DNA from 4 places in the Paenibacillus sp. PAMC21692 genome. Region 3 is predicted to be linked to each of the others. Evidence: predicted binding sites of a transcription regulator. Region 3 holds the regulator's gene; each other region holds the start of a gene.
The links. The regulator Rex, encoded in region 3, represses fermentation and respiration genes when NADH is low (regulators of the CRP and FNR family bind a similar motif). The targets are predictions, from matches to a motif close to TTGTGAAATATTTCACAA.
Positions count from the first base shown of each region.

Region 1: the regulator Rex is predicted to act here: its motif matches at 1,747-1,764, upstream of H7F31_RS07430 (formate/nitrite transporter family protein).
Region 2: the regulator Rex is predicted to act here: its motif matches at 2,616-2,633, upstream of nirB (nitrite reductase large subunit NirB).
Region 4: the regulator Rex is predicted to act here: its motif matches at 3,573-3,590, upstream of H7F31_RS07355 (DUF3147 family protein).

Region 1 covers NZ_CP060293.1:1,833,468-1,840,806, forward strand. The annotation lists gene H7F31_RS07415 (dihydroorotate dehydrogenase) at 1-309, opposite strand, end outside; gene H7F31_RS07420 (dihydroorotate dehydrogenase electron transfer subunit) at 290-991, opposite strand; gene H7F31_RS07425 (NAD(P)H-dependent oxidoreductase) at 1,148-1,693, shown strand; gene H7F31_RS07430 (formate/nitrite transporter family protein) at 1,838-2,629, shown strand; gene H7F31_RS07435 (hypothetical protein) at 2,644-3,192, shown strand; gene H7F31_RS07440 (molybdenum cofactor guanylyltransferase) at 3,343-3,993, shown strand; gene H7F31_RS07445 (hemerythrin domain-containing protein) at 4,012-4,554, shown strand; gene H7F31_RS07450 (anaerobic ribonucleoside triphosphate reductase) at 4,615-6,672, shown strand; gene nrdG (anaerobic ribonucleoside-triphosphate reductase activating protein) at 6,650-7,183, shown strand; gene H7F31_RS07460 (hypothetical protein) at 7,211-7,339, shown strand, end outside.
Region 2 covers NZ_CP060293.1:8,160,976-8,168,314, reverse strand. The annotation lists gene H7F31_RS32435 (MFS transporter) at 1-251, shown strand, start outside; gene H7F31_RS32430 (class II aldolase/adducin family protein) at 562-1,851, shown strand; gene H7F31_RS32425 (HAD family hydrolase) at 1,886-2,557, shown strand; gene nirB (nitrite reductase large subunit NirB) at 2,773-4,974, shown strand; gene H7F31_RS32415 (assimilatory nitrate reductase catalytic subunit NasC) at 4,967-7,084, shown strand.
Region 3 covers NZ_CP060293.1:5,500,431-5,507,769, forward strand. The annotation lists gene H7F31_RS22250 (hypothetical protein) at 1-381, opposite strand, end outside; gene H7F31_RS22255 (hypothetical protein) at 605-1,099, opposite strand; gene H7F31_RS22260 (amidohydrolase) at 1,132-2,445, opposite strand; gene H7F31_RS22265 (redox-sensing transcriptional repressor Rex) at 2,420-3,076, opposite strand; gene dinG (ATP-dependent DNA helicase DinG) at 3,073-5,976, opposite strand; gene H7F31_RS22275 (tetratricopeptide repeat protein) at 5,992-6,780, opposite strand; gene panD (aspartate 1-decarboxylase) at 6,899-7,282, opposite strand; gene panC (pantoate--beta-alanine ligase) at 7,285-7,339, opposite strand, start outside.
Region 4 covers NZ_CP060293.1:1,818,687-1,826,025, forward strand. The annotation lists gene H7F31_RS07335 (glycoside hydrolase family 88/105 protein) at 1-278, shown strand, start outside; gene H7F31_RS07340 (hypothetical protein) at 271-2,010, shown strand; gene H7F31_RS07345 (alpha/beta hydrolase family protein) at 2,161-2,907, opposite strand; gene H7F31_RS07350 (S-layer homology domain-containing protein) at 2,923-3,141, opposite strand; gene H7F31_RS07355 (DUF3147 family protein) at 3,612-3,974, shown strand; gene H7F31_RS07360 (DUF3147 family protein) at 3,989-4,366, shown strand; gene H7F31_RS07365 (FAD:protein FMN transferase) at 4,398-5,465, opposite strand; gene H7F31_RS07370 (NusG domain II-containing protein) at 5,598-5,981, shown strand; gene H7F31_RS07375 (Gx transporter family protein) at 5,965-6,525, shown strand; gene H7F31_RS07380 (ATP-binding cassette domain-containing protein) at 6,522-7,339, shown strand, end outside.

The DNA.
Region 1 (7,339 bases), 3.7 Mb from region 3:
GCTGCCGCCCAAATTGATGATGATGTTCGTATCCAACCTTGTCATTTCATCCAATTCGGAGGACAGAAAGCGAGGGATTCCCGGATTTTCCAATCCGATGCTGTTCATAAGCCCGGAAGGCGTTTCGTATAGCCGTGTTCCCTTGTTGCCGCTTCTGGGCGTTGCAGTCAGCCCTTTCGTGACAACGCCGCCAAGTTTATCGAGCGGATACAGCTTCGCGACAGGCGTGGCGAATCCAAAAGTTCCGGATGCCATTAAAATGGGATTACGAAGCTTTACCCCGGCTAATTCAGAGCTCAAGCAGTTCATCGAAGTCCACCTCCTCGGCTGGAAATACGGGTCCGACCGTGCACGCCTTGTGATTGCCGGTTCCTACATTAATCGTACAGCCATTGCAGAGGCCGATGCCGCAGGCCATCCTTTTTTCAATGGACACGTAGAGCTGGGCAGCTGTTTTTGTGGTCCGGCGCCTGAGCTCCGCCATCATCGGGAGAGGGCCGCATGCATAGATCTTGTCGAAGCCGTTCAAGTCGATCGCATCGAGAATCGTTCCGCCGCTCTGGAAGGTGACATCCCCATGAAGCGCTTGATAAGAAGCAACGGCAAACGGCTCGCCGGAAAAACCAAGATATACTTTTGAAAAGGGAAACTTCTTGGCGCTAAATAATAATGGAGCAATACCCATGCCGCCGCCTACAAGGGCAACGTTCCCGTCAGGCTTCGGAAAACCGTTTCCGTAAGGGCCATACAAGGTCACCATCTCGCCAGAAGTTAATCGGGATAAAAGACGGGTGCCTTCGCCATGTACGCGAATTAAAAAGGTAATTGCTGTTGGAGTAAGATCATGGATACTGATCGGCCTGGACAGAAGAGGGGATTTATCCCAGGAGCGGAGCATATAAAATTGACCGGGTTCACCATGAAAGCTGCCTTCGATTGCAAGCCGGAATACAGAAGCCGTCAGACGTTCGTTAGATAACACAGTTGCCATAAGCGTCAGCACGCCCTTCACTTGTAAATATCAAAAACGATTCCATAAAAATATCATAGTTGTCCCTATAAACCTGTGATATTGGTCATATTTGAACGTACAAATTGCTGCTACACTTTGAGCAGAGACAGTGAATTCAGCGAGGGAGGGGAACAAATGAAAACATTGGTTATCATTGCGCACCCGCAGCTTCATCAGGGATCGGGCGTGAACAAACGGCTTGCCGAGGCGCTGCAAGACGCCGGCCATGCGACCTTACATGAGCTGTATTCGGCGTATCCGAACGGAGTTATTGATCCTGCGCATGAGCAAAAGTTAGTAATGGAGCATGATCGCATTATTTTGCAATTTCCGTTTTGGTGGTACAGCTCGCCGCCTTTATTAAAGCAATGGCTCGATGAGGTGCTGACCTTCGGCTGGGCGTACGGGCCAGGGGGAGACAAGCTCCGCGGCAAGGAACTGGGGCTGGCGATTACAACGGGAAGCGACAAAGAAGCTTACACGCCTGAAGGTTACAATCGCTTCACGATGGAAGAGCTGACTCGACCTTATGCAGCGACCAGCCATCTGATTGGCATGACCTTTCTTCCACTATTCGTCGTTCACGGGGCTATGCAAATCGAAGAAGAACAGCTTGAGGAAGCGGCCGAACAATATGTTCGCTATGTAAGCTCGAACGCTGCCGAAGCGGTAATGAATTAAAGAAGATCGGCTAACGGAAGGCAGCGGGCAAGCGTGCTGCGGACTGCCTTGGTATGTGAAAAAATTCACCAAGAAGAAACCAGTTAAAAGATCATGTTATGTAGGAGCCCTTATAGACATCATGAGAGGGGGTTGAGGGAAAGGATGGGCTTTAAAAAGTCGGAGGAAATCGCAGAGGCGGCTATGCATGCGGGCTGCAAAAAAGCGAATATGCGAGTCTCCGAGCAAATTCCTCTTGGCTTTGCCGCAGGCGCGTTTATAGCGATAGGATATTTGCTCGCCATACGCCTGACCGCCGGATTGCCCGCTGATCTGGAATGGCTGAGTCCATTGCTAAGCGGTGCGGTGTTTCCGATCGGATTAATACTATGCCTTATTGCGGGGGGAGAGCTCTTAACCGGGAATATGATGAGTTTGTCGATGGCCTGTTTCAAAGGGCGGGCGTCGATCCGCAAGCTTGCCGGCAATTGGTTTATTATAACGGTCGGCAATTTTGCAGGCGCGATTTTTATTGCTTACGTATTTGGCCATCTGGGCGGAATGACGGAGCAAGCGCCGTATATGGACAAAATCATTGCGCTTACGCAATCCAAGCTTGATGAGTCGTTTATGCATGCGTTTATTTCCGGCATAGGATGCAACTGGCTTGTGTCGAGCGCGGTCTGGATGTCTTATGGCGCAAAGGACGGCGCCGGCAAAATATTGGCGATCTGGTTCCCGACGATGGCGTTTGTAGCGCTTGGCTTTCAGCATATTGTAGCGAACATGTTTTTAATTCCTGCCGCAATCTTTATTGGAGCCGCAACTTGGTCCGATTATTTCGCCAATTTCTTGCCTGTCTATTTGGGCAACTCGGTTGGGGGTGGTCTATTCGTCGCCGGAATTTATTATTTAGCTTACAGCAAAAGAAGTTCGTCCGTACATGATAAAAAATAAGGGAGAGAACCGAAATGAAAAAAATGATCAGTTTAGCTTTGATTGCTGTCTTGACGGTAGGGTTGTTGGCAGGATGCGGAAACAACAATGAACCTGCGCCGGCTGCCACGCCTTCTCCTTCGACTACAGCGGATACAACAGACGCGATCACAACGGCTTCCATCGTCAACGATCCCGAAGCGTTCCTGAAGGCGATCAGCAAGGACGGCACATGGATTATAGCGGCGCTTAACGATCTTACATTCGATCAAGAGCTTGTGCTGGAAGGCGAGTTTAAAAACAAAGACGTAGTCGACCGTAAAATCGCCCTGTACACGCAAGACGAGAATCGCAAAATTACGGCATCGTTTAAGCTGACGGCTCCTAAATTAACGATCAAGAGCCCGAACGCGCGATTGCAAGGCGGCACCTTTGTCGGCGATGTATATGTAGAAACTGACAAATTCACCCTGAAGGATGCGACAGTAGAAGGCAACGTATATTTTGCAACGGAAGAAGCGCTGAATACGTTCGACTCATCCGGCAACGGCAAAGTGACGGGCGTAACGGAAGTGAAAAAATAAATAAACTGGACCAAGAAGAGAAGGCTGAACAGGGATGCCATACTGTTTGGCCTTTTATTTGCCTGCGTGATTCATTTCACTGTAGTATCGCCCTGGTTATGTTGTAATGAAATTATTCATTACACTTACTAAGCAGAGGGAGTGATCCAAATGCTGTCTGGCGTTATTCTTGCAGGCGGTCATCACCGGAGGATGAAAGGAGAAAATCGGGCTTTCCTCTTGTTGGAAGGCAGGACACTGCTGGAGAGGCAAATTAGTGAAATGCGCACTTGTTGCAATGAAATTACGATTGTGGCCAATGATCCGCAGCCGTTCCTTAGAGCGGTTGACCGGGACATACGAATTATTACGGATTATTATACGGACAAAGGCGTGTTAAGCGGCATGCATGCCGGCCTGGCGCTGGCGCAGAATCAAAATGTATGGGTAGTCGGATGTCACATGCCGTTTCCGTCGGCTGATGCGGCCATGCTGTTGCAGGCTTATAAAACGGATCATGTGGATGCGGTTATTCCATGGGTAGACAAAGGCGCATTCCCGCTGCACGGCATTTATGATCGTTCCTGCGCAGGACGAATCGGCGAGCAATTAAATGAGGGAGACTCGTATATTTCAAGATTTTTAAATAGACTCAATTGGATCGAACTGAGCGAAACGGCCTTTCTTGAAAAAGGTGTCGGATGTCATTTTACGAAGACGATTCATTCGCCGGAGGATTATTATAGCTTGACCAACTCCTTTCTCCAGCATGAGTTCGAGTTGCTCTATGGTGGAGAAGATGCAAGAAATATCGATTTATGACTGGAGGAAAATAAAATCATGGAACAGAGTAAAGCAGGGCATTCGGAGACGGGATCGGCAGTTCCGACCGTGCTGTCCGTCTTGGTCGACCGGCTGAAAGAGGAACATATCGAGTTGAAAAAAAGCATTTCCGAATTGGCGGCTAGAGCCAAGGCTGTCAAATCCGAGCAAGATTTAAGCACAACCAGGCACGAGTTGTTTCAGTTGAGGTTACACGCCATGTTCTTCCGCGAAAAGCTGGAGCAGCATTCCGCATGGGAGGAGGAAATTTTGTTTCCTTTCTTAAGCAGCTATTTCGATCAATCCATTAAGCCTAGTCTGCTGGGTTCCATGTGGACGCTTGAGAAAGATCATGAGCTTGGAGATGACTACCTTCAATCTTTCTTGCGGACTGCAGATGAAATAAAGACCGTATCAGACAGAAAACGAATGCATGATGCCGCAGACGAACTCATTCAAGCCTGTTGCATTTTGGGCAAGCACCTGGAGAGCGAGGAGCAAATTGTATTTCCGCTGACAGAGTCGGTACTGGTAGACATGGAGCTCTTATTCTGCACATAAGGCGGCCATTTCCCTATCGATGGAACCGCCGATTAACAGGATAAGAGGAGTGTCGCATGGATGATTAATGATATTTGCAAGATTCAGGAAGTGAACACGCGTCTGATGAAATTATACGAAGATATAACCTTTCAAGATGCTGCAGATAGCGATATGAAGCGCGAGAATGCCAATATAGACGGGAATACCTCCATGGGCATGATGTTGAAATACGGTTCGGAGGGCGCCAAACAATTTAACGAGCTGTTTCTTCTCAAGCCAGAGCATGCCGACGCTCATAAAAACGGGGATATCCATATTCACGATCTGGACTTCCTTTCCTTAACGACAACCTGTTGCCAGATTGATATTCGGCAATTGTTCGATGGAGGCTTCGGAACTGGGCATGGTCGCCTTAGGGAACCCCAGGATATAAGGAGTTATGCGGCGCTTGCGTGTATCGCGATTCAATCGAATCAGAACGATCAGCATGGAGGACAGAGCATCCCGAACTTTGATTACGGAATGGCGGGGGGCGTTGGCAAAACGTATGTCCGTCATTACAGGGATAATCTGCTGAAAATGTTGAAATGGAAATTCGGCTTGGGAGATGACGGGGAAAAGGCAGTGCTGCATCTATTCGACGAATTGAACGGTGCAGGACTGCTGCCTCGCATAAGCCGGAATCCGTATGAGAAGGAGCGGGAAAAAGAGCTGCTTGGCCAAGTGCTAAGCGGTCCGATTGATATAAATGAAGCACAGCAGATCGCGGAAGCCCATGCACTTGCGGAAACGGAAAAAAGCACTTATCAAGCTATGGAAGCGCTGATCCATAACCTCAATACGATGCATAGCCGGGCCGGGGCGCAAATTCCGTTCAGCTCCATTAATTACGGGACGGATACAAGCCCGGAGGGCAGGATGATTATACGGAGTATCCTTTTGGCTACGGAGCAAGGGCTTGGCAACGGGGAAACGCCTATTTTCCCTATTCAAATTTTCCGGGTGAAGGAAGGAGTCAATTATAATCCCGGCGACCCGAATTATGATTTATTGCAGCTCGCCTTCCGCGTAAGCGCCAAACGATTGTTCCCCAATTTTTCGTTCCAGGATGCGCCGTTTAACGCTCAATATTATATAGCGGGACGACCGGAGACGGAAATTGCTTATATGGGATGCAGAACAAGGGTGATCGGGAATGTATACGACGGCTCTCGTGAAATTACGTTCGGAAGGGGGAATTTAAGCTTCACGACAATCAATTTGCCGAGGTTGGCTCTATTAAATAGAGGGAATATCACCTTGTTCCTCTATGAGCTTGATCGAATGATGGATATCGTGATTCGGCAGCTTCTGGATCGATTTGAAATTCAGGCCCGCAAAAAGGTGAAAAATTTTCCGTTTTTGATGGGACAAGGGATATGGATCGATTCCGGGCAACTGAAGCCGGATGACGAAATTCGAGAGGTTATTAAGCATGGCAGCTTATCGGCAGGATTTATCGGACTGGCGGAATGTCTGAAGGCGCTCATCGGAAGCCATCATGGCGAATCCGAGGAAGCGAGGCAGTTGGGACTTCGAATAATCGGGAAAATGAGAGGGAAAATGGATGCGGCAGCCAAGGAGCATCAATTAAACTTTTCGTTGCTGGCTACACCGGCGGAAGGGCTGTCCGGCCGTTTTGTACAGATGGACAGAACGAGATTCGGCGTTATACCGGATATTACGGATCGGGAATATTATACGAACAGCTTTCATCTTCCCGTCTACTATGCAACGACGGCCTATAAGAAAATAAGGATCGAAGCTCCCTATCACGCGTTGACGAACGCCGGACATATCACTTACGTCGAACTTGACGGCGATCCGTTAAACAACCTGCAAGTCTTTGAAAAAATGATCCGCGCCATGAAGGAGAACGGCATCGGCTACGGTTCTATCAATCATCCCGTTGACCGCGACGCCGTTTGCGGCTACACGGGTCTTATAAACGACAGTTGTCCATCCTGCGGCCGAACGGAAGAAGAAGGGCCGGCTTTTGAGCGAATTCGAAGGATTACAGGGTACTTGGTCGGTACAATCGATCGCTTTAATGACGCGAAAAGGGCGGAGGAACGTGAACGAATCAAACATACCTGACAGTAAGGAGCCGGAATTGCGCATCGCCGGACTGGTACAGGAATCCATTGTGGATGGTCCGGGTTTAAGACTTGTTGTATTTGCCCAGGGTTGTCCTCATCGCTGCCGGGGCTGCCACAATCCGCATACCCACTCGTATGAAGGCGGCTTAACCGTCGGTATCGACGCGATTACGAATGCCATTATTCAAAATCCGCTGCTTGATGGAGTGACCTTAAGCGGAGGCGAACCTTTTCTTCAAGCAGAGGGATTCGCAGAGCTGGCCGCCAGAGTGAAAGCCATGGGTTTGCACGTGATGACATACACCGGATATATCTATGAAACGATCGTAGCCGGTTTAAACAGACATGACGGATGGCGCAGTTTGCTGGACAATACCGACGTTCTGGTGGACGGGCCGTTTGTGCTCAAGCAACGCAGCCTCTCTTTGCGGTACCGGGGCTCAAGCAATCAGCGTTTGATCGACGTGCAACAGTCCGGACGGTCAGGCCGAGCAATATGCATTTTATAAATGAAGAGAACTAGGAGGAGGTTGACGATGAAATATTATCACCTTGTTGATCGGGTTGCGCTGGCGGACCCTTCCCGCAAAACCATGTTTGTGCATAGCGCCAGACGGTTGAAGGATAAGCACTTCTATATGAGAAGAAAAATGGACACGATCTAT
Region 2 (7,339 bases), 2.7 Mb from region 3:
GCGGCGCCACGGGCGGTCCTGCCGTCGGCGGCGATCCCAGAGAGCTGCTGGCTCCAGAAAAACGCGCCGAAATGCCGGCCGAGGTGCTGGATACGATTGTGTCCGCTCTCTCCTCGTCGATTACGTTAACGTTCGCCATCGCGATTGTTCCGGCTGCTCTGGCGCTGCTTGGGTCGTTCTTTATGGGCAGAAGCAAGCTAGATCCTTCGGCGGTAGCGGAGGGCGATAAAGTCCATTCCGGAGGTCACTAACGCATCGGGAATACATGTTACAACCAGTCCGCAATTGGCGGCGTGCGGGCCTTCGGGGCTTCTCGTCGTCAAGGGCGGACTTTTACATTGTATTAGGAATTGATGCAACTCTAATACTTGCGGGCATGTAATAAGGGAGCTCCACAATTCAAGCTAATGGTGACTGAGCGCTTTTGGGGTCTTCGCATTACCTTCAGATGATTTAATCTGCATGTCTGTGACAAAAATCTCACTTCCCGCCATTAAATTTGCGGTATAATAAAAGAAATCAAATAAAAACAAAAACAAACGGAAATGTGAGGCGATTGCAATGAAACAGGAATACATGCATCCGGGAGACCAACTCCTTCTGTTGATGGAGCGGATTTACAAATACGGAATGACGACTACGTCAGGCGGCAATCTGTCTATCAAGGACGATAAAGGGGATATCTGGATCACCCCCGCCGGTATAGATAAAGGCTCGCTTACCGCCAGGGATATGGTATGCGTCAAAGCGGACGGCACGGTAGAGGGCGTGCACAGGCCTTCCAGCGAGTTTCCGTTTCACAATCTGATCTACAAGTCGCGGCCGGATCTTAAAGCCATCATTCATGCCCATCCCCCGGCGCTCGTATCCTTTAGCATCGTTCGCCGAATTCCCGACACGCGCCTGCTTCCGAACGAACGTCGAATATGCGGTCCGATCGGCATGGCCGAATACGCCCTTCCCGGCAGCGAGGAGCTGGGGCGGAAAATCGCGGACGTGTTCGTCAAGGGATACGATACCGTTATGTTGGAGAATCACGGCGTCGTCATAGGAGCGGACAATCTGTTTAAGGCGTTTCAAATGTTCGAGACTTTGGATTTTTGCGCACGGCTTGAAATCGAAGCCCGGCGGATCGGGGAACCGAAGCTGCTCACGGACAAAAATTACGAGATGGTGCGGAGCAAAGGCGATGTCGCATACGAAAGTTATAAGTCTCAGGGCAGAACGACGCTGGAAAACGGAGCACGGAAAGAAATGTGCAATTTCATTCGGCGATCTTATGATCAACGGCTGTTTACCAGCACGCAGGGCACGTTTTCCCGTAGAACGGAGGGCAATGATTTTGTCATTACGCCTTATGGGCTGGATCGCAACTATATGGAGCCTGCCGATTTGATTACGATCAAGGATGGCAAAACAGAAGAAGGAAAAGTGCCCAGCAAATCCGTTCTGTTGCATAAGGCGATCTACGAAAGCCAGCCCCACGTCAACGCCGTGTTGATTGCGCACCCGCCTCATATTATGGCGTTTGCCGTGACGGAGCTTGCTTTCGATTCCCGAACGATTCCGGAAAGCTATATTTTGTTGCGAGGCACGCCGAAGCTGCCTTTCGACGCCGTCTATCGCGATCCGGAGCAAACCGCCCGATTGTTAAATGTCAGTACGCCGCTGGCCATCGTCGAGAACAACTGCGTAATCGTAACGGGTAAAAGTCTGCTTGAGGCATTCGACCGGCTGGAGGTTGCGGAATACAGCGCGAAATCCGTGCTTGCAGCCCGCGCGCTAGGGGATATTGTCCACATCGAAGATTCTTGTATCCGCGATCTGGAGGTCGCGTTCAACTTGCAGTAGCTCCTACGATTTATGAACGGAAAGGGGAAAGGAAATGATTAAAGCGATTATTTTTGACTTTGACGGAACGATCATCGATACGGAGACGGCATGGTATTATGCCTTTCGGGATGCTTACAAAGAACATGGCGTCGACCTTGGCGTCAAGCAATATTCGCAATGTCTCGGCACGAGTCTGCATCTGTTCAACCCGTATGAATACCTTGCGACAGAGCTGGGGCTGCCCATCGATATAGCGGAGTTTCGCAATCGAATCCGTGTAGACCATACGGCCAGAATGAAAGTGGAGGAAGTGCGGGCGGGCATCCGTGAATATTTGAAGATGGCCAAGGAATCGGGGCTGCGCATCGGTCTCGCATCCAGTTCTGATCGTGCCTGGATCGATAAATATTTGGACCAGTTGGACATCCGCGAATATTTCGAGGTTATCCGGTCGGCAGATGACGTGAGTCGGGTGAAACCCGATCCGGAGCTGTATCTTAGCGCGATTGAAGCGCTTGGCGTACGGGCGGACGAAGCAGTCGCAATCGAGGATTCGCCTAACGGAGCACGGGCGGCGGTCGCGGCGGGGATGCACTGCGTGATCGTGCCGAATACGCTGACCAAGCTGTTATCGTTCGATCCGTCGGATCGCTGTTACCGGGCGGAGTCGCTGTCGGACTTCGACTTCAAGCTGTTTACGGAAGGCGTGTTCTCGAAAGCGTGATCGGTAATAACGCCTTCGCTTATCGGGTGATGAAACACGTTATGCCCCAATAGTTGTGTAATGAATAATTACACAACTATTGTCATTTCCCCTGACATCCTTTAAAGTTAGAATATATACGTCACGTAATATGACATTATAGATGGGGTAGTGTGATATCGGGATATATATAACACAAGTTGTTACTATATCTACGATGTGGGGAGTGTTCATCCATGAAGAGCAGACTCGTTCTGATTGGGAACGGCATGGCGGGCGTCCGATGCGTCGAAGAGATACTGGCTCTGGAGCCGGATCGGTTCGACATTACGATTATTGGCAGCGAGCCGCATACCAACTATAATCGAATCCTATTATCCAAGGTGCTCCAAGGAAACACCTCGATCGAGGACATTACGATGAATACCCAATCCTGGTACGATGAGCGCGGCATCGTGCTGCATAAGGGAGAAGAAGCTGTCGCCATCGATACGGGCCGCCGGAGAGTGAGGACCTCCGCGGGTCGCGAAGTGGACTACGACAAGCTGATTCTCGCGACGGGGTCGGATCCGTTTATGCTGCCGCTGCCGGGCGCGGACAAACCGGGCGTGCTGGCTTTTCGGAATATTAAGGATTGCAATGCATTAATGGAAGCATCCCGCACGTTCAAGCGGGCTGTCGTCATCGGAGGCGGCCTGCTCGGTCTGGAGGCGGCGCGCGGCTTGCTGAATCTGGGCATGGATGTGTCGGTCGTCCATATCCACGGCTATATTATGGAAAGACAGCTCGACCGCACCGCGTCGGATATGCTGCGCAAGGAGCTCGAAGGGCAAGGAATGCGCTTCCTGCTGGAGAAACAATCGGAGCGTATTTTGGGCAGGAAACGGGTGGAAGGTCTTCAATTCAAGGACGGCGCGCGGATCGGGACGGATCTTGTTGTCTTCGCCGTTGGCATTCGTCCCAACGTGAAGCTGGCGGCGGCGAGCGGCATCGAGACGAATCGGGCCGTCGTCGTCAACGACTACATGGAGACGAACGTTCCCGGCATCTATGCGGTCGGCGAATGCGCGGAGCATCGGGGTATCGCGTACGGCCTGGTCGCTCCGCTGTACGAGCAAGGCAAGGTGCTCGCCAAGGCGATCTGCGGCAGGGAGACGGGAGGTTATGCGGGCTCTACGCTATATTCGCAGCTGAAGGTATCCGGAGTCGACGTATTTTCGGCGGGGGAAATCAGGGAGTCGGCCGATACGGTATCGATCATGAAGTATGACGGACTTCGGCGCACCTATAGCAAAATAACGCTGGAAGGCACCCGCATTGCCGGAGCGGTTCTGTTCGGCGATACGTCGCAGGGCAACGGGCTGCTTCGCTACATTCAGAACGGCGCGGATGTGTCCGTGTTTGAGGAAGCCGAATCCGGCGGGGCCGCCTCCGGCGTTGAATACGCGGCGACGATGCCGGACGCCGAGACGGTCTGTTCCTGCAATGGCGTAACGAAAGGCGCGTTGATGTCCGCCGTCTGCGAGCAAGGGCTGAAGACGCTGCCGGAAGTGCGCGACTGCACGCGAGCGTCGAGCTCTTGCGGCGGGTGCAAGCCTGTGGTGGAAGCCATTATCGCCTACGCGCTGGCGAACGGCTTGGACGGAGGAGTGCGGAAGCGGCCCGTATGCGGCTGCACCGACATGAGCCACGAAGAGCTCCGGGAGGCCATCCATGCGAATGCGGAAGATGCTGCCGGACCGGCTCATGCGGAGTCCGTCGGAACTGCGCTCGGAAGGCTGGGTTGGAGCACGGCCGAAGGGTGCGGCGTCTGCGTTCCCGCCGTCCGCTACTACTCGGCGCTCGCGGGTGCGGGAAGAGGGGCGGTCATCAAGCCGTACTGGCATTGCGTCGGGTCTCCCGGCGACGGTTCTGCGCGAATCGAAGCCAGCCCTGGGCTGCACGCCGAACGTGCGGCGCTCAGGGATTCCGTTGCGATGAGCGAAGCATTGGAGAGCAGGCTCGCTGGCGTGGCTTTCCCAACGAATCTAGCAGTTGGCGTTTCGGCAAGTCCGTTGCATCTCGCGGGAACGCTGGCCAAGGATCTCGGATTGGCCGGTGCCCCCGGCGGCTGGGAGCTCTATGCCGGGGGCAGCGACGGACGCCGTACCGCGGGTGCGGGAGGAGGGGCCGTGGTCAGGCTAGGCGAGTTGCTGCTCTCCCAGTTGAAGGATGAGGACGCGCTCGAGATCAGTCTGGCTTTGCTGCAATGGTACCGAATGTCGGCCAATTACGGGCAGCCTGTCGGCGAATGGCTAACCGAGCTCGGCCTTGTGGGCGTCCGGGAACGGCTGCTCCATCCATCCAACCGGCAATTGCTGCTGGCGGAGCTTGGATTGGCTGTAACGGCCGGTCTTGCGCCGGAGTTCGAGATGGCGGAGGTGTTCGCGGATGAATAGCATCATGGAGATAACGGAGGGCGGCGAATCGCCATTCGTAATGAAGACGCAATGCCCATTCTGCAGCGTGCAATGCAAAATGCAGGTCGTCGAGGAAAGAAATGCGGCCGGCGAGGCCGCTTATACGATTACGGCATTGCCTAACGCGGCTTCGGAGGGCCGTCTCTGCGTAAAGGGAATGAATGCATACCAGCATGCGCTGACGGGTGATCGCTTGCTGTACCCCATGGCGAGGCAGAACGGCAAGATGATGCGGGTGTCTTGGGCGGAAGCCTATTCCATCATCGAAGAGCGTTTCGCGGCGGCACGAAGCGAATACGGACGCGACAGCATTGGCGTGTACGGAGGCGGATCTCTGACCAACGAAACGGCCTACCTGTTGGGCAAATTCACGCGAGTGGCGCTTCAGTCGAAGCATATCGACTACAACGGGCGGTTCTGCATGTCCGCGGCGGCGTCGGCAGGCAACAAGACGTTCGGCATCGATCGTGGCCTGACGAATGCTCTCTCCGATATCGAGCATGCCCGCTGCATTATTCTGTCGGGCACCAACATCGCGGAATGCCAGCCTACTCTTATGCCCTACTTCACGAGGGCGAAGGAGAACGGCGCCTATCTCATCGTCATCGATCCCCGCGAGACGGCCACGGCCAAGTTAGCCGATCTGCATCTTAAGGTGAAGCCGGGGATGGACGCGGCTCTCACGAATGGTTTGTTGAAGGCGGTCGTCGAGGCGGGGTTGGTCGACGAAGCTTTTGTCGAGCGGCGGACAAGAGGATTCTCCGACGTGCTTCGCCACCTTGAAAGCATGGATATGGCGGAGATCGCGGACATGACGGGCGTAAGCGAAGACGAGATTCGCGCGGCTGGAAAGGCTTTCGGCGAAGCGGTCACGGGCATGGTATTTACAGCGCGGGGAGTCGAGCAGCAGACGGACGGCTATATGTCGGTACGCAATCTGCTTAACCTTGTACTCGCGACGGGCAAGATCGGCCGTAAAGGCTGCGGATATGGCGCGGTCACCGGCCAAGCCAACGGACAGGGCGGTCGCGAGCATGGTCAGAAGGCCGACCAGTTGCCCGGATACCGGATGATCGACAACCCCGAGCACCGTGCTTACGTGGCCGGCGTGTGGGGCATCGAGCCGGATGAGCTTCCGGGCAAAGGCGTCTCCGCTTACGAGATGATGGAGAAGGTGCATGCCGGGGAGATCCGGGCGCTGTTCCTCATGGGCTCCAACCCCGTCGTTTCCAATCCCAACGCCAACTTCGTCCAGGAGGCGATCGAGAAGCTGGATTTCCTCGTCGTGGCGGACATGTTCGTCTCGGAAACGGGGCGAATGGCGGATTTGTTGCTGCCGGTTACGGCATATCTGGAGAACGAGGGCACGATGACGAATTTGGAGGGCCGGGTTCTGCTTCGGGAGGCGATGCGGCCCGCGCCGGGAGAGACTCGCCATGACTGGCAGGTGCTCTGCGACATTGCCCGCTTGCTGGGCAGGGATCGCTGGTTCCAGTACGACAAGGCCGAGGATATATTCGAGGAGCTGCGCCTCGCGAGCAAGGGCGGCATTGCCGACTATTACGGCATTACGTATGACCGCCTGAGACGCGAAGAAGGCGTCTACTGGCCATGTCCGTCCGAGGATCATCCCGGAGAGCGTCGGCTGTTCGAGGAACGGTTCGCCCATGCCGACGGCAGAGCGGAGATGGTAGCGGTAGAAAACCACTTTCCGAAGGAGATGACGGATGGGGAATACCCTTTGTATCTGACGACGGGCCGGGTGCTGACGCATTACTTGACCGGCGTGCAGACGCGCCGCAGTCCTTCGTTGGCTTCGCGTGACGTGGAATCCTTTGTCGAGCTGCACCCGGCAACGGCGCGCAAGCTGAGAATCGGCGACGGAGAGCTCGTCACGGTGACATCGCGCAGAGGCAGCATCTTCCTGCGCAGCCGGTACTCGTCCGCGATCCGCCAGGACACGGTATTCGTCCCCATGCATTGGGGCGACACGCAAAGCGTGAACAAGCTGACGCACGAAGCGCTTGATCCCACCTGCCGGATGCCGGGCTTCAAGGTATGCGCGGTGCGCGTGGAGCCGATGTATTAGGTAAGGGGCAGTCGAGTCGTCCTATACCGGCTGAATGTAAAAAAGTTCAACAAAAACACTATCCGATTTCATGGGAGTTCTACGACTCTTTTGAAAGAGGGTAGTGTTTTTTTCGCAACCGCAAAGTAGTGTACGTGTTCGAAAAATCATACAGGATACGCCGCAGTAGCCCCAAACCTTGGCAATGTGCTCGAAAAATCATACAGGATACGCCGCAGTAGCCCCAAATCGTGGCAATGTGCTCGAAAAATCATA
Region 3 (7,339 bases):
CGGAATCGTGGAGTAGGCCTTCGTCTCCATCGCTTCCGCGATTTCGAACATCGCTCCGTACCAGAGCTGTTCCAGCTGTTCATTGGGATCGCTCTCAACCTGTACCATTACCTTTTTGCCCCCGGCGACGCCAGCCGTTTGTTTCACCGCGTTGCCGTAAGTTTCCCGAAGGCTGGCATCAGCGGACAATTTCAGCTTCACCTTTAATTCTTTTTGTCCAATCTCAGGCTTTGATGCTTCCGCTACTCCGTTCATCTCTTCCAGCTTATCGGCAAGAGGCGCGGCGACGACCATCTGCTTGTACAAGGCGAAACCTCCGAACAATAGTACGGCAGTGACAACAACGGTAATCGCTAGCGGCAATACGCGTGGTTTTCTCATCTCCTAACCCCTCCAATGTATATTGTTTATATATAATTTATATATCAACTCGTCTATACGATAGTATATCACATTTTACAGCTGATTTCGGGGTGTAAAAACAGGAAACGGGACCATGGAAGGTCCCGCCTAATTTTATGATATGGCATAAAGTTGAAGTTCAAAAAATTCGGTTTTCAGTACCGAGAAGATTGAAGGCAAGCGGATTTTTTGAACAACCTCTTTAAGAGGAAGGCAGCCGATAGGAATCGATTAGCTTACCATCTTTGTCGAAGGTATAAAAATCATAGAAATATTGAACGCCTCCATCGGAAGCTGCGGAGTAATAGATCTCCCATGCCGGAGCTCCCCGGAATAATCCGGCTTGGACCCGAACGATATTCGACCCAGGTTTGCTTGAACGGAACTGAGCTTTAAGCTCATCCTCGCCGAGCACGTCGGAAGCGTCGACGGTAAGCGTCGTTTCGTCGCCGCGCAGGAATACGTAATGATAATCATCCTGTTCCCCTGCGCCGAAGCCGACCCATACGGTCTCGTCCCAGATATGTTTGTTCAGCCGCTCTACATTCGATATTTCACCCGTGGCGACGATTCGCTGCTTCGCTTCGGCTTCTGCCGACCAGTGCGGCAGCTGTATATCCCGATAATAAAGCCCTAACCAGATCAAGAAAGTCAACAGGGCGGCGCTAACCATCCAGATCCACTTGGCCGGTGTCATAAACGGACGTCGTTTTCTTTCCGTGGCGCGCATTAGCCGTTAAGCAGCCGCTCGAATGCGGCTTGCGCTTCCTTGCGAATTTTTTCTTCGTCCAGCAAGGTGCATTGTGCATCCTTCACGACTTGTTTGCCCCCAACCCACACATGGCGAACATCCTTGCCCGATCCCGCATAGACAAGATGCGAGACGATGTCAGTGAGCGGGAAGTACTGAGGCTGGTCGATGTTGACGGCAGCCATATCAGCCTTCATCCCCGCCTTGAGCATGCCGATCTCCTTCTCCTTCCAGATGGAAGCCGCGCCGAGCGATGTCCCAAGCTTAAGCGCCTCTATAGCCGGTATGGCAGTGGGATCTCCGGATACGCCTTTGTGCAACAGGGCTGCCATTGTAATTTCCTGGAACAGATCCAGATTATTGTTGCTGGCCGCGCTATCCGTTCCGAGACCGACCTTAACGCCGGCACGAAGCAATTCCGGAAGCCTGGCGATGCCGCTGGCCAGCTTCAGATTGCTCACAGGATTATGCGCTACGGAGACGCCGTTCTCTGCTAGCATTGCAATCTCCTCGTCGTTCAGATGAACGGCGTGCGCGACCAACGCAGGGCGCGAAAAGAAACCCAGCCGATGAAGATGCTCAACAGGCCGAACGCCGTAATCCCTAACGTTCTGCTCCACCTCTGCACGAGACTCGGACATATGCGTATGAAGCGCCAAAGAATGATCATGGGCGGCCTGTACAAATTTTTCGATATATGCGGAAGGGCAAGTATATGGCGCATGCGGGGACAGCATGGTCGTAATTCGGCCGTCTGCCCTGCCGTTCCACTCCAGGGCGAATGCAATCGCTTCCTCTAGCTTCGCTTTCTGCTCCTCTTCCGAGCATAGGCCGATAACGCCGCGCATCAAAACGCCGCGGATGCCGGATTGTTCCGTCACCTTGGCGACTTCATCCATTCGATCATACATATCGAGGAAGGTCGTTGTTCCCGTACGAAGCATCTCGACGATGGCCAGAGCTGTGCCGGCTCTCGTATCCGCCGCAACATAACGGCCCTCCATCGGCCACATTTTCTGTTCCAGCCATACCTGCAGATTTTGATCGTCCGAATACCCGCGAAGGAGCGACATCGCCGCATGACCATGCGTATTAATAAGTCCGGGCAGGAAGGCCAGTCCTTTGCCATCCAGCTTCTCAACGCTTTCAGACAAGCTTTGCGGCTCAGGCTCCTGCTCGCCGATATATGTAATGGTATCGTTCGTGATGACCATATGACCTTTAATGACCGGGGTCGAGTCGTCCATCGTCACGAACAGGCCATTTCTAATCCATAGCTGTTTCATCCGAATCTTCTCCTTCATGGTTCAAATAATACGCGAGGCTAAGCAGTTCCCTTGTGAAATCGGCATTGTGAATGCGTACTTCATCCGGTACGCGCAAAATCGCTGGAGCGAAGTTCAAAATGCCTTCTATCCCTGCCGAGACGAATTGATTTACGACGTTTTGAGCTTCGAACGCAGGGACAGTGATGATTCCGATCCGAATTTTTTGCTCCGCAATCGTTGCGACCAGCTCGCTCATGGGTTGAACGACCAGATTGTTGATATTCGTTCCGATCTTGGCAGGATGATCGTCGAACACAGCCGTTATTTTCATATTGTCCTTGGAATATTTGTTGTAATTGCATAAGGCATGACCCAGATTGCCGGCGCCAACCAGCGCGACCTTGATCGTCTGGTTCACCTTGAGTATTTGACGAATGATTTCGATCAAATAGACAACGTCGTAGCCAATACCTTTGCGTCCGAATTCGCCGAAATACGCGAGATCCTTGCGAATTTGAGCCGGGTTAAGATCAAGCTTAACCCCAAGCTCCTGCGAGGATACCGTCTGGATCTCGCGGCTGTCCAGCTCGTTAAGCACCTGCAAGTAGATAGGGAGTCGGCGCACGACCGCTTCGGATATTTTGGTCTGCTTCAAGTTGTTGCCTCCTTCGTAGCTTCTGGTTCGCTCGCCGCAGCGCTGTTTTTTCCCAGCCATTCTCTAATTCTTGGCACCATCTGATCCGTAAACATCGTTTCGATCTTGGGACCTGGCAGCGAATAGAGAAAATGTTTGCCGTAATAGGCATCGATAACGCGCGTATCGTAGATGATGACAATGCCTTTGTCCTGCGAGGTTCGGACAAGTCGGCCGAATCCTTGTTTGAACCGGATGACGGCCTGCGGGATGGACAGCTTCATAAACGGATTCTGCTTTTGTCGCTGCAGTTGCTCCGCCTTTGCTTCTTGGAGCGGATGATTAGGAGGCTGGAACGGAAGTCTTACAATGGCAAGACAGGTAAGCGCTTCGCCTGGAATATCGACGCCTTCCCAGAAGCTGCTCGTTCCCAAAAGCACGGATTCCGGCTGTTGAAGGAAACGTCTCGTCAGCTTGGTTCGATTGCTGCTGTCGATCCCTTGTCCCAGCAAGCCGATGCCTGCCGCGGCCAGACCTATTTTCATAAGCTCGTGAACTTGCTTCAGCATCTTATAAGAAGTAAAGAGCACCAGCATTCGTCCTTTTGTCTCTAGAGCGGCGTCGACCAGCGAAGCCGCCAGCTTATCCAGATACGCGTCGTTTACATATGCGCCCTTAACAACCGGGAAGTCGCGAGGGACCATCACCAGCGCCTGTTCCCTGTAACGGAAAGGAGACGGCAACTGCACGGTTTTGAGCTTGCCCTGCGTCTCATAGCCGAGGAGTCCGAGTTGTTCCTCTGCGTACTGGAAGGTTTTCTGCACCGTTAATGTCGCGGAGGTCATAATGATGCTGTCTTTGGCGTCAAAAAAGTACTTTTGAAGCTGTTCGCTAACATCGACGGGTGCCGCGTACATGTGCAGCGATCGGTAGCGGTATACCGCGCTGGCTTCCATCCAGAAAACAAAACCGGACTGCTCCAGTTTCATAAAGATTCGAAGCTCGTCTTTTAATCTCGTCAAATCCCGGATGGAACCGTTAAGATCGGTAATCGTTCCCTGAACGGAGAGATCATCGATCCGCTCCTTGATGTCGTTGATCATTTTTTCCATCGTCTTGATAACCCGCGCAAGCTCGACATAAATATTATTCTCGACGCCGCTCGCTTCATCCCAGCTTGCAGGAAGCTCGGAATGATGGAGTCTAAGAACCGAAGACGAAACCGCGCCATTATCAGTGGCGCCTTCAGCTCCTTCGCCCATCATTGCATACAGCATCTCGAATAATTTGTCCCAATGCTCCCTGATCTCCTGGAAGATCGGGATGATTTCATCAATCGTCTCCGTCCATGCTTGTACATGGTCATCGCCTTCATTCTGCAGCTTGGAACGCAGTAAAGGCAATAACCCCGTTCGATTGTCCTTAAACAACCGGGTCGCAATATGTACGAGTGAGAAATAATTCACGTTCATCCCCAGATGTTTGCCTGCCACTTCTTCCACGTGATGAGCCTCGTCAATAATAAGATGAGAATACGCGGGCAGCAGGCGATGATCGGCCTGCACATCGGTAAATAACAAGGAATGATTCGTAATACAGACGTCGGCGACGTTCGCTTCATGTTTGGCGCGATGGTAATAACAGCGCTTAAACCATGGACAAGCACGATTAAGACATGAGTCCGCATCGCTGGATACCGTAGACCAAAAGTCAGAACCTCGGCTGCCGAGGTTCAACTCCTCCTGATCCCCTGTCTCCGTTTCTCCTAACCAGACGACCATCTGGGATGCCGTAATCGCATCTTCTACAGGAGAAACCAAGTCCCGGGCGTTGACCTTGCCCTCGAATTTGCGCAAACATAAGTAGTTCCCTCTCCCCTTAAAAATGGAGGCTTTTACGGGAAACGGAAGCACGTCGGACAGCAGCGGCAAATCCCTGCTTCTCAGTTGCTCCTGAAGATTGATCGTATGCGTGCTGACGACGATCTTGCTGTCGCTCTGAACGCCGTAATACAGGGCGGGGATCAAATACCCCAGCGACTTGCCCGTGCCCGTTCCAGCCTCAATCAAGAGGTGCTGATCGGCTGCGAGCGCTTCGTATACGTGATGAAACATCAGCTTTTGCGGCTCGCGCTCTTCGTAATCCGGAAAACGTTCTTGAAACTTGGCACGAACGGCTTCGAGATAAGCCTCGAAGCTCATGTCCTTCGGTATTGCCGAGCCCGCTCCATTAGTCCTGGCAGGCTGTTCTTCATTCCATTCTCGCGCCTTAAGAGCAAATTGCCGGTAATAATCCACTTCATTGGACTCGAACACGACGGTTCGCTCCATAAGATTAAGATTGACGTTAAGGAACCAATGCAGGTCCCTGGATTCGTCGATCAACGCAACGAGCCGCTGCAAAGTAAGCAGCGGCAAGGTGCGAAGCTTGCCCACAGCCTCGATAAAAATATGGGCAGTCGCAAGCGCGTCGCTATCCGCGCGATGATGATGATCATGCGTAATGCCAAACGATGCCGCTACAACGCCTAATTGATAAGATGTAATCGTCGGATATAATACTCGCAGGAGTTCGATCGTATCCAGCCTGCGGCCGGTGAAAGGCAAATATCCGCATTTCTCCAGCGCGCCGTTCAAGAAACCGGCATCGAATCCTACATTATGGGCGACAAGAACGGCATCATCCAAGAGAGGAATAAGCTTTAGCAGCACGTCGTGCAGCTCAGGCGCGTCCGCAACGGTCTCTTCCTCGATGCCGGTTAATTGCGTAATGAACGGGGGAATAGGTACCGTAGGCTTTACAAACGAGCTGAACGTATCGACGATCGCCATCTCTTCCGATACAATGACGATGCCGACTTGAATAATGTCGTCTTCTGCACTATGACCCGTCGTCTCCAAATCCAGCACTGCGTATTTCATCCATCTTCGTCCCTCTCACAAACAGCACAACTCCGTGCTTCCGAAATATAACGATAATTGCCCAGGCGATTCCTGGCAGGATCGCAAGTTATTTAATGGATCCGTAAAGCTCGGATAAACTTCGTAAGCTTTGCGGAACAGCCTCTCCGCATGTGCCATGTTCATCCGAACTGCGTGAATACACCCAAGGGCATTATATCCTAAAGCGACCCACTTCGGAAAGTCCGACATCACAACAAGCAGTTGGAAGTGACGCTGCGCTTCGTTCCAATTCTGCAGATGCATCTGGCTCATTGCCAGATGAAGTCTCGCCAGATTGCATTCGGGGGCCATGGCAATGACGGTCTGGAATAAAGAAGCTGCTTCGGCGAACATAAATAATTTATAATAGCCTTGTCCTTTGCTCATGAAGGGCTCCGCAGCTTCGGGAATTTCCAGATCGCCATAGGCGCATGGTTGTTTCTCGCTGATTGTGATTGGATAATTTGCGCCAGCAGCTGCATATCCCGAATTCGGGATTTTGTTTGCTGGATGATCCTTATCCTTACCCGCCGGTAGCTCGGGAAGTTTTGGCAGCGCCGCTCCTCCAACCGGACCGCTTAAGTCGAACGGACCGCACTCGTCTTGAAAATCGGTGAATTTTTCCTCGAATTGAAGCCATTCCTCGATAAAGGCGTCGCTTGTTTTTTTGAGCTGCCGAATCTGCTCCAGGTACTGACCGCGCTCCTGGTCCGTGGCCGAGTTGTAACGCTCTTTAATCCCGTCAAGCCATTCGTTCATCGAAGAGAACATATGCTGTATCATACCGCATCCCGCCTTCGCTTTGGATTAAGGAGTGATACGGTCATTCTTTGTTCCAACGCGGTTTTTCATACGGCATCCCAGACGTTACATAAACGAACCACTTCCAAAGACCAGTTCGTTACAGGATCGTTGCGTGAAGCTCTTCGGTGAGCACCTTGACCGGCTTGTTTTCATCATTTAGAATCGTCACGATCGGCTTATGGACGCGCGCTTCTTCCGTGGACATGGACGCATAAGAAATAATGATAACCTTGTCGCCCGGCTGAACCTGTCTTGCCGCCGCTCCGTTTAAGCAGATAACGCCCGACCCTCTCGGCCCCGTAATTACGTAGGTTTCGAATCTGGCTCCATTGTTATTGTTTACAATCTGAACCTTCTCGTTCTCCAGCAAATCCGCTGCTTCCATCAGATCCTCGTCAATCGTAATACTGCCTACATAATTCAGATTCGCTTCCGTCACCGTCGCCCTGTGAAGCTTGGATTTCATCATCGTTCTGAACATAATCATTCACCTCCGCCAATCTTGGATGTTTCGAATAAACGATTGTCGATTAATCGC
Region 4 (7,339 bases), 3.7 Mb from region 3:
GCAGCGCGGGGATCGCTTGCGGTCTATGGCTTGCCGCAGAGTCGGGCTTGCTGCCGGACGAAGAGAAGTATGCGGTAGCCGCGAGGAAGGCGCTTCACGCCATACTGTCTCATATCGACGATCGGGGCGAAGTAGGCGGCGTCTCCAGCGGGACGCCGGTCATGGAATCGATCGAGGCGTACAACGCCATTCCGATTCATCCGACGTTATACGGACAAGGGTTGACGCTCATGCTGCTGTCGGAGGCCATCCGGAGAGGAGAAACCGGGGATGAATAGAGAGAGGCTTCAAGAGCTTATTGACCAAAGGGCTCAAACCTTCGACGAGACCGTACAGTTGCTTCGCACCCCGCTCACCGCCACCTACCATACGGCGCTGAAACGCAAGACGACGCCGGAGGTGTACGGTCTGCTTGTCTCCGAAGAATATGCCTATTATTTGCTGGAGTCAGGCGAGCCGGAGGGCGTCACGAGGGCGAATCGCATCCTGGAAGCCGTCTTGCCTCTGCAGGACCGCAATCCGGAATCGGATACGTACGGCATCTGGCCGTACTTCTACGAGGAGCCGCTGGCCGAGATGGATCGGCCGGACTGGAATATGGCCGATTTCCACGGCAAGCGGCTCATCGTCACGCTGATCAAACATGAGGGGAAGCTGTCGCCCGAATTGGCGGCATCCGTGCGCGAAGCGATCGGGCATGCGTGCAGAGCGATCATCCGACGTAATGTCGGCCCGCATTACACGAACATTGCAATCATGGGCGCTTTCGTTACGCTGGTCGGCGGCGAACTGCTCGAGAGCGCCGAGTTCCGCGACTATGGCCTTGCCCGCATCAAGCGGTTCTATGATTTTACGTTCGGCATCGGTACCTTCTCGGAATACAACAGCCCTTGTTATACGCCGATTGCAATCAAGGAATTGCACAGCATAACAGCCTATTCCGCGAACGCTGAAGCCGTTGGGTATGCCGACGAGCTGATAAATCTGGCGTGGAGGATGGCCGGAGAACATTATCATGCGGGCACCGGGCAGTGGAGCGGACCGCACAGCCGTACTTATAGCACGTGGCTACGCCCGGACGAGCGGGCTTTTCTGGAGGAGGCGCTGCTGGACGAAATCTTCGAATTCGGAGAAAATATACGCTGTCCCAAGGAGCATCGTCCGCTGTTCCAGTCTCTTGCGACGCGTAGTCTGACCGAGCCGACGCTGATGGAGGAGCAGGCGGGTTACCAGGTTTACGCGACGTTGTACCGCAATGACAAGCTGTCGCTGGGCACTTTCAGCAAGGGCGTCATGTGGAACCAGCGGCGCAATCTGGTCGCCTACCTTAGGGATGGGGATCGCACATCCTACGTGCAGCTGCAGTTCCTGAAGGACGGAGCGGACTTCTGCTCGGCGATGTTCGCGGGAGCGCAGACGGGACCGCATGCGTTGTTCGGCTTTAATTTGCTGACCGACAACGGGGCATGGCACTCCGATCTGGACATCATTAACGGTCGGTTCCGGAGCAGCGATCTGCGCATTCGCTTTAAAGTCGGCGGAGCGCGGGAGGGGCTTGAGCCGCGGATCGACGAAGATGGCCGCCGGGTACAGCTCCGTTTCGGAGAGTATACGCTAGCCGTCCGGCTCCTGCAGGAACGTTGGGATTATGGCGGACTTCAGTTGTCGCTGGGGACCGGAGCGGACTCCGCTCATCCGGAAGCCGACGGTGTGCCGGAAGCGGATAATAGGGCGCTGTATCTGGATTACGTTCTGTATGTCGGGAAAGAGCGGGAGTTCGATTTTCATGAGGTTAAGGAAGCGGCGTGGATGTTCCAGCTTAGTTTGCTCGGAGAGGGTGAAGAACTGCCGAGAGCTTCTGCCGAGCAAATAGCCGATTCCGTAGGAGCATCGTTGGAAGCGGGCGGCGAGACCATCTCCGTCGCGCTGCCGGTTGCGCCGGGTGGGACGAAGGAGCGGTATTTGAGCAATCGGGTAGTATTGCCGCAACAGAGAATAAAGATGCAATAGTGACCGAATATAAGGGGAGACGGCTATGCGCGAATCGATGCGCTTGGCCGTCTCCTTTTGTTTTCTCGACGAGACAGGCGATGTGTACAACGGCGCCGGGCTCAGAAGTTGGTTAACTTGCCCTTTCAACATCCTACACGAGAGGGCTTATTACTCGCTTGAGTGATGCCGTTCCGCATGCTCCCGTAGGAACGCGACGATCGGCGCCGGATCCTCCAAACTGTGCGGATGATGGCCGACGCCTTCCTTTACGATATCGACGATGGTTCCGCCCAGACCGCGGTATCGCGGAACGAGCAAGGCGCCATTCTCCGCGTACGGCACAAGCTCGTCGGCATCGCCGGCCACGAGCAGAATGGGAATGCCAGCCGCCGCAACCGCTTCGATCTTGTTTAGCGGAGAGACCTCGGCATAAACGCTTTCCTCCTCCGAAAGCCCATATGCGGCCAGACATTCCCGCCACTCGCGTTCTGCGCCCGGACCGACGCCTTTGCCGCCAGGCCAGCTTCGAATGTCGAGCACGGGAGCGTCCAGATACAGCAGCTCTACCTGATCCGGGTAAGTCGCCGCGTAGTTAAAGGCATACAACCCGCCGCGACTGAAGCCGAACAGAATCGTTTTCTCCGACAGGCCGAACAAACGAGTAACGAAGGTCTGGAACCTGCGCATCCCCTCCACGGCCTCAGGGCAGCCGTACATGTCGTTCTGCCTGTAGTAAGCGCGGGCATATCCTTGTTCCAGCAACGCCATGTCCGCATAGTCGAAATCGCCGAAAAACTCGGCTCGCCACACCCAAGGCCTGCCTTGCGCAAATGTATGGGGCAACACGACAAGACCTTCCTTGCCATCCAATTCAAATTCGATCCTGTCGTAGCCGTTCCATTCGGTTATTCGCATGTTAGAATCCCCTTTTCAATTGTAGGATAATGCTTTCAAGATCAAGACGCATACCTCGGCTCGGGTTGCGTTGTCCAGCGGCGCGAAACGATTGCCTCCTTTGCTACGGACGATGCCGGCTCCGGCCAAGGCGTTAGCCGACTGGCTGGCCCATGCCGGAATTTCTTCGGCATCCGTAAACCCGGTCCGAGCCGTCGCTCCGTCCAAGGGCAGAACAAGCGCGCGTGCAAACACGATAGACGCTCCATTGCAGCCAGTAATGCGGTTGCGGCGGAGCCATACGAAAACATGTGCCGAAGCCAAGTATCGTAACGAACGTCAATCATTTCTTATTCATCCTAAACAGCCCCTTTTCCTGCCTATTTAATGGGATCAGTTACGGAATGAAACGCGCTTCGCCTCCAAGCTGCTGCACGGCCGCGAATCGTTTTGGAGCCAATATGCGCGATGATGGTGCAAATAAGGTCGCGTGTGTCTGTTAGATTTTTGAAAACCTAAAATATCGAAGAATAACGTCGCATATGTCCGTTAAGCGGCAGCCTCGCAATTTGCGACGCGTACTTGAGACTTTGCGCCGGAGACGCCTGCCGGGTTTTGTGATTTACCTAACAGTCTATCGCGAGCTTAAAGATTATAATGGGGCTAATTTCTCGATACAGATAAATACGTGAAAATAATCACGAAGTTAGTGGAGGAGAATGCACATGCTTTCCATTTCTTTTATCGGCATTTTGCTGAGGTTTATTCTTGGCGGCACCGCCGTTGCAGTCGCCTCGTTGATCTCCAGGCGGGTCGGAGGCGTTTTCGGAGGGATTTTTGCGGCATTTCCGGTCGTTTTTTTGGCGGCACTGCTGACAATTCGATGGGATCATTCCGGCTACGATCTGATTCGGCAATCGATTGTTTTGTCGCAAGGAGCATTGATTGGGATGGCAATCAACATCGTCTGCGCGCTTGCAGCAGGTGTTTTGGTCGCAAGGCAGGGATGGAAGAGGGGACTGACCCTGTCCGTGTTCGGCTGGTTCCTTGTGTCGTTTTCGATTTCATATATGCTATTTATTGTATAAGAGGGGGATTCGGGATGAGTATAAAGGATTTTTTGCTCCGATTTCTGATCGGCGGAATTGCCGTAGCGCTTAGTTATATCGCGTCCGCTCTGCTGCCATGGGAAACGCTCGGAGGAATATTCGCCGCGTTTCCCGCCGTTATGGTCGTTGCGGTACTTATGGTCGGAATCAGCCAGGGTTCCGGGAAGGCATCGGAAATTGCGAAGGGTTCTGTATTCGGCATGACGGGTTGCGCCATATGCGTGGTCACCGTGCTGTATGCCTTGCAGCTTACAGGCTCTTGGTGGTTAAGCCTGCTATTGGGTCTGATTAGTTGGTTTATTGGCGCGCTCACGATTTTTGAACTTCGCAAACGGGTGCAACTCAAATTCGGCAAAAGAAGCAAAGGATAATTTGATCTATGGCGCCTGCATAATCCGATAGTCAATCAACCAGCCGGTAATCCTTGTTTGTTAATTTGAACCGCCCTGCGAGCCCGGAGGTTACGATGACATCCTTGTTCTCCGTTATAAAGATGGCTTCGGCATCATCGAGCGATTCGATAAACGTTTTGCCCTCCGCGGCCCCCATCGCGAAGGCCGTCGTTGACAGGGCGTCCGCATCGATGGACAAATTCGTCACAAGCGTTACGCTGAGCAGGCCATTTTGAATGGGAAAGCCGGTGCTTGTATCCAGAATATGATGATAAAGCCGACCGTCTTTTTTGAAAAAACGTTCGTAGACGCCGGAAGTTACAACGGTCTGGTTGCCGACTTTGATGGAGCCAACCTGTTGACCGCGCTGCTCGTCAGGCTCTTGTATGCCGATATTCCACTGGCTTCCGTTCGGTTTATTGCCCAAGGCCATAATATTGCCGCCGAGATCAATAATCGCGCTGTCAAAGCCCTCGCTTTTTAAATAATCGGCAATCGCATCAGCGGCGTAGCCCTTTGCGATGCCGCCCAAATCCAATACCATTCCGGCTCTGTTTAAGCGAACAGTCCGATTGGCCTCATCTATAACGACATCTTTATAATCTATAAGCTCAAGTTTCTCGTTAAGCAACTTCTGCTCGGGGACAGAGGCCCCCTCGTTGCCGATCCCCCATATATCGACAAGCGGGCCGATGGCCGGATTAAATTTGCCCTCTGACAAATGCGCATAAACTATTGCCGCTTGAATGACCTGCATCGTCTCTTCCGAGACCGTTACAGCCGATTTCCCCGCTTTAGCATTCACTTCCGCAAGCTCGCTGTCTTCTCGTTGGCGATTCATCTCCCGATCAATACGCTCTAATATTTCGTTGACTTCCTCAAAGTGTTGGCTCGTCATCCGATCATCATACACGCGCAGAGTAACGACCGTGTCAAAAATATAATAAGTATGGGATTGCGGTTCCGATCTCTTCGCATTCGACTTGTCGCCCGAGTCGCTGCCGCAGCCCGCTGCGAACAGCAGCATAATTAGAGCGGGCAGAACGGCCATCGCAACTTTTCGCTGTATAGATTTCATTGGCGGCCTCTTCTCATTCGTTATTTGTTCTAACCGTATCAGATCGTCCGCGACGAGAAAGTGAGAAATATCATAGTTCCCGTATAAGGAAAAAATCATAATGAAAGTATGTACAAAGGAACGGAGCGATGGATGATGAAAAAAGGAGATATTTGGATTGGAGTGGTGCTGCTCGGCGTATTGGCGTGGTTCATCGTGCCGTTCCTTGCGAACGAAGAAACTTCCGGCGCGTCGGCTTCGGCTGTCATTACGGTAAATGGCGAGCATTACCGCACGGTTGAATTAACGGAGTCTGCCCATGAGATTGAAATCGAAACAAGCCGCGGCTACAACCTGCTTCGGATATCCGATTACGGAATTGAAATGATCGAAGCGGATTGTCCCGACCAATTATGCTCAGGTTTTGGGCATGTTCATCGTAAAGGAGGAACCATTGTTTGTTTGCCGAACCGAATATTCGTTGAAATAATCGGTGCGGACGGAAACGGAGATGATGTCGATGCGGTTGTATTCTGAACGGAATGAGCTTCGCAGAACAGTGGTCATATCCATATTCGCTTCCGTTGCGGTTGTACTCGGTATTGTGGAATCGCTCATTCCTTTTGCCGTTGCGGTGCCGGGAGCGAAGCTCGGCCTTGGCAATATTATGGTGTTAACCTGCCTTTATGTTTTTACGGTCAAAGACGCGCTGTCGCTTATTCTGTTAAAGACGCTTCTCACTTCGTTCATATTGGGCAGCTTCTCGACCTTTCTATTCAGCATACTCGGGGCGCTTGGTAGCTTCCTGATCATGTACCTGATGCTGAGACTCGGGCGCAACAGCTTTAGCCTGCTCGGGGTTAGCGTCATGGGCGGCATCGCTCATAATCTGGGGCAGCTTGCGGCGGCTGCCATCGTACTGAATACAACCAAAATTTTTTATTATTTGCCTTTCCTATTAGTGTCGGGCATCATTACCGGATTATTTGTCGGATTGGTATCGGGAAAGCTGATCGCCTCCATGCAGCGCATCCAGTGGTTCCGCATGCCGTTACCGCAAAGGAAAGGGGGAGGACGATGAGAGACATTAAGCGTTTGGAACCGTTAGCCGTCCTTCTGTCCCGCGTAACGATCGGTCTTCCGTCCTCGGGCGCGCCCGTATTATCCGACATCTCGCTCGAAATTCCGGCGGGACAATGGCTTGGCGTTACCGGGATGAACGGCTCCGGCAAGTCGACTCTGCTGAGGCTGATAAGCGGTCTGTTGCTTGCCGATGAAGGCTCCGTCACGATCAATGGTTTAACGCTTGCGGAGGATACTGTCTGGGAGGTCAGGAAAGAGATCGGCTTCGTATTCGCGAGCCCCGATAATCAATTTGTGGGACAGACGGTAGCGGAGGATATCGCGTTCGGGATGGCCAATCGATGTTTGGAGCCGGAAGCCATTCGCAGCCGCATTCATCAATACGCGGAGCTGCTGAGCATAACAGACCTTCTTGGGCGTCATCCCTCCTCCCTGTCGGGCGGTCAGAAGCAGCGCGTCGCCATTGCCTCCGTGCTTGCGATGGAGCCGCGCATTATCCTGTTCGACGAGGCTACGTCGATGCTGGACGAAAGCTCGAGGCGCGAAGTGCTGGGCATTATGAAACAACTGCAAGCGGTAAACCGATATACGTTGATCTCGGTCACTCACGACACGGACGAACTGCTGGAGGCGGAGCGAATCATTATGCTCGCGGACGGCAGCGTGATCGGCGACGGAATCCCGGAGGAGCTTCTGATCCGCGACGAATGGCGTAGAAAATGCAGGCTGCAAACTCCCTACATGCTGCAGCTGTGCAGAGATCTGCAGCGCCAGGGGATCGGGATCGGCGAGCGCTTTACCGAGGAGGAGGT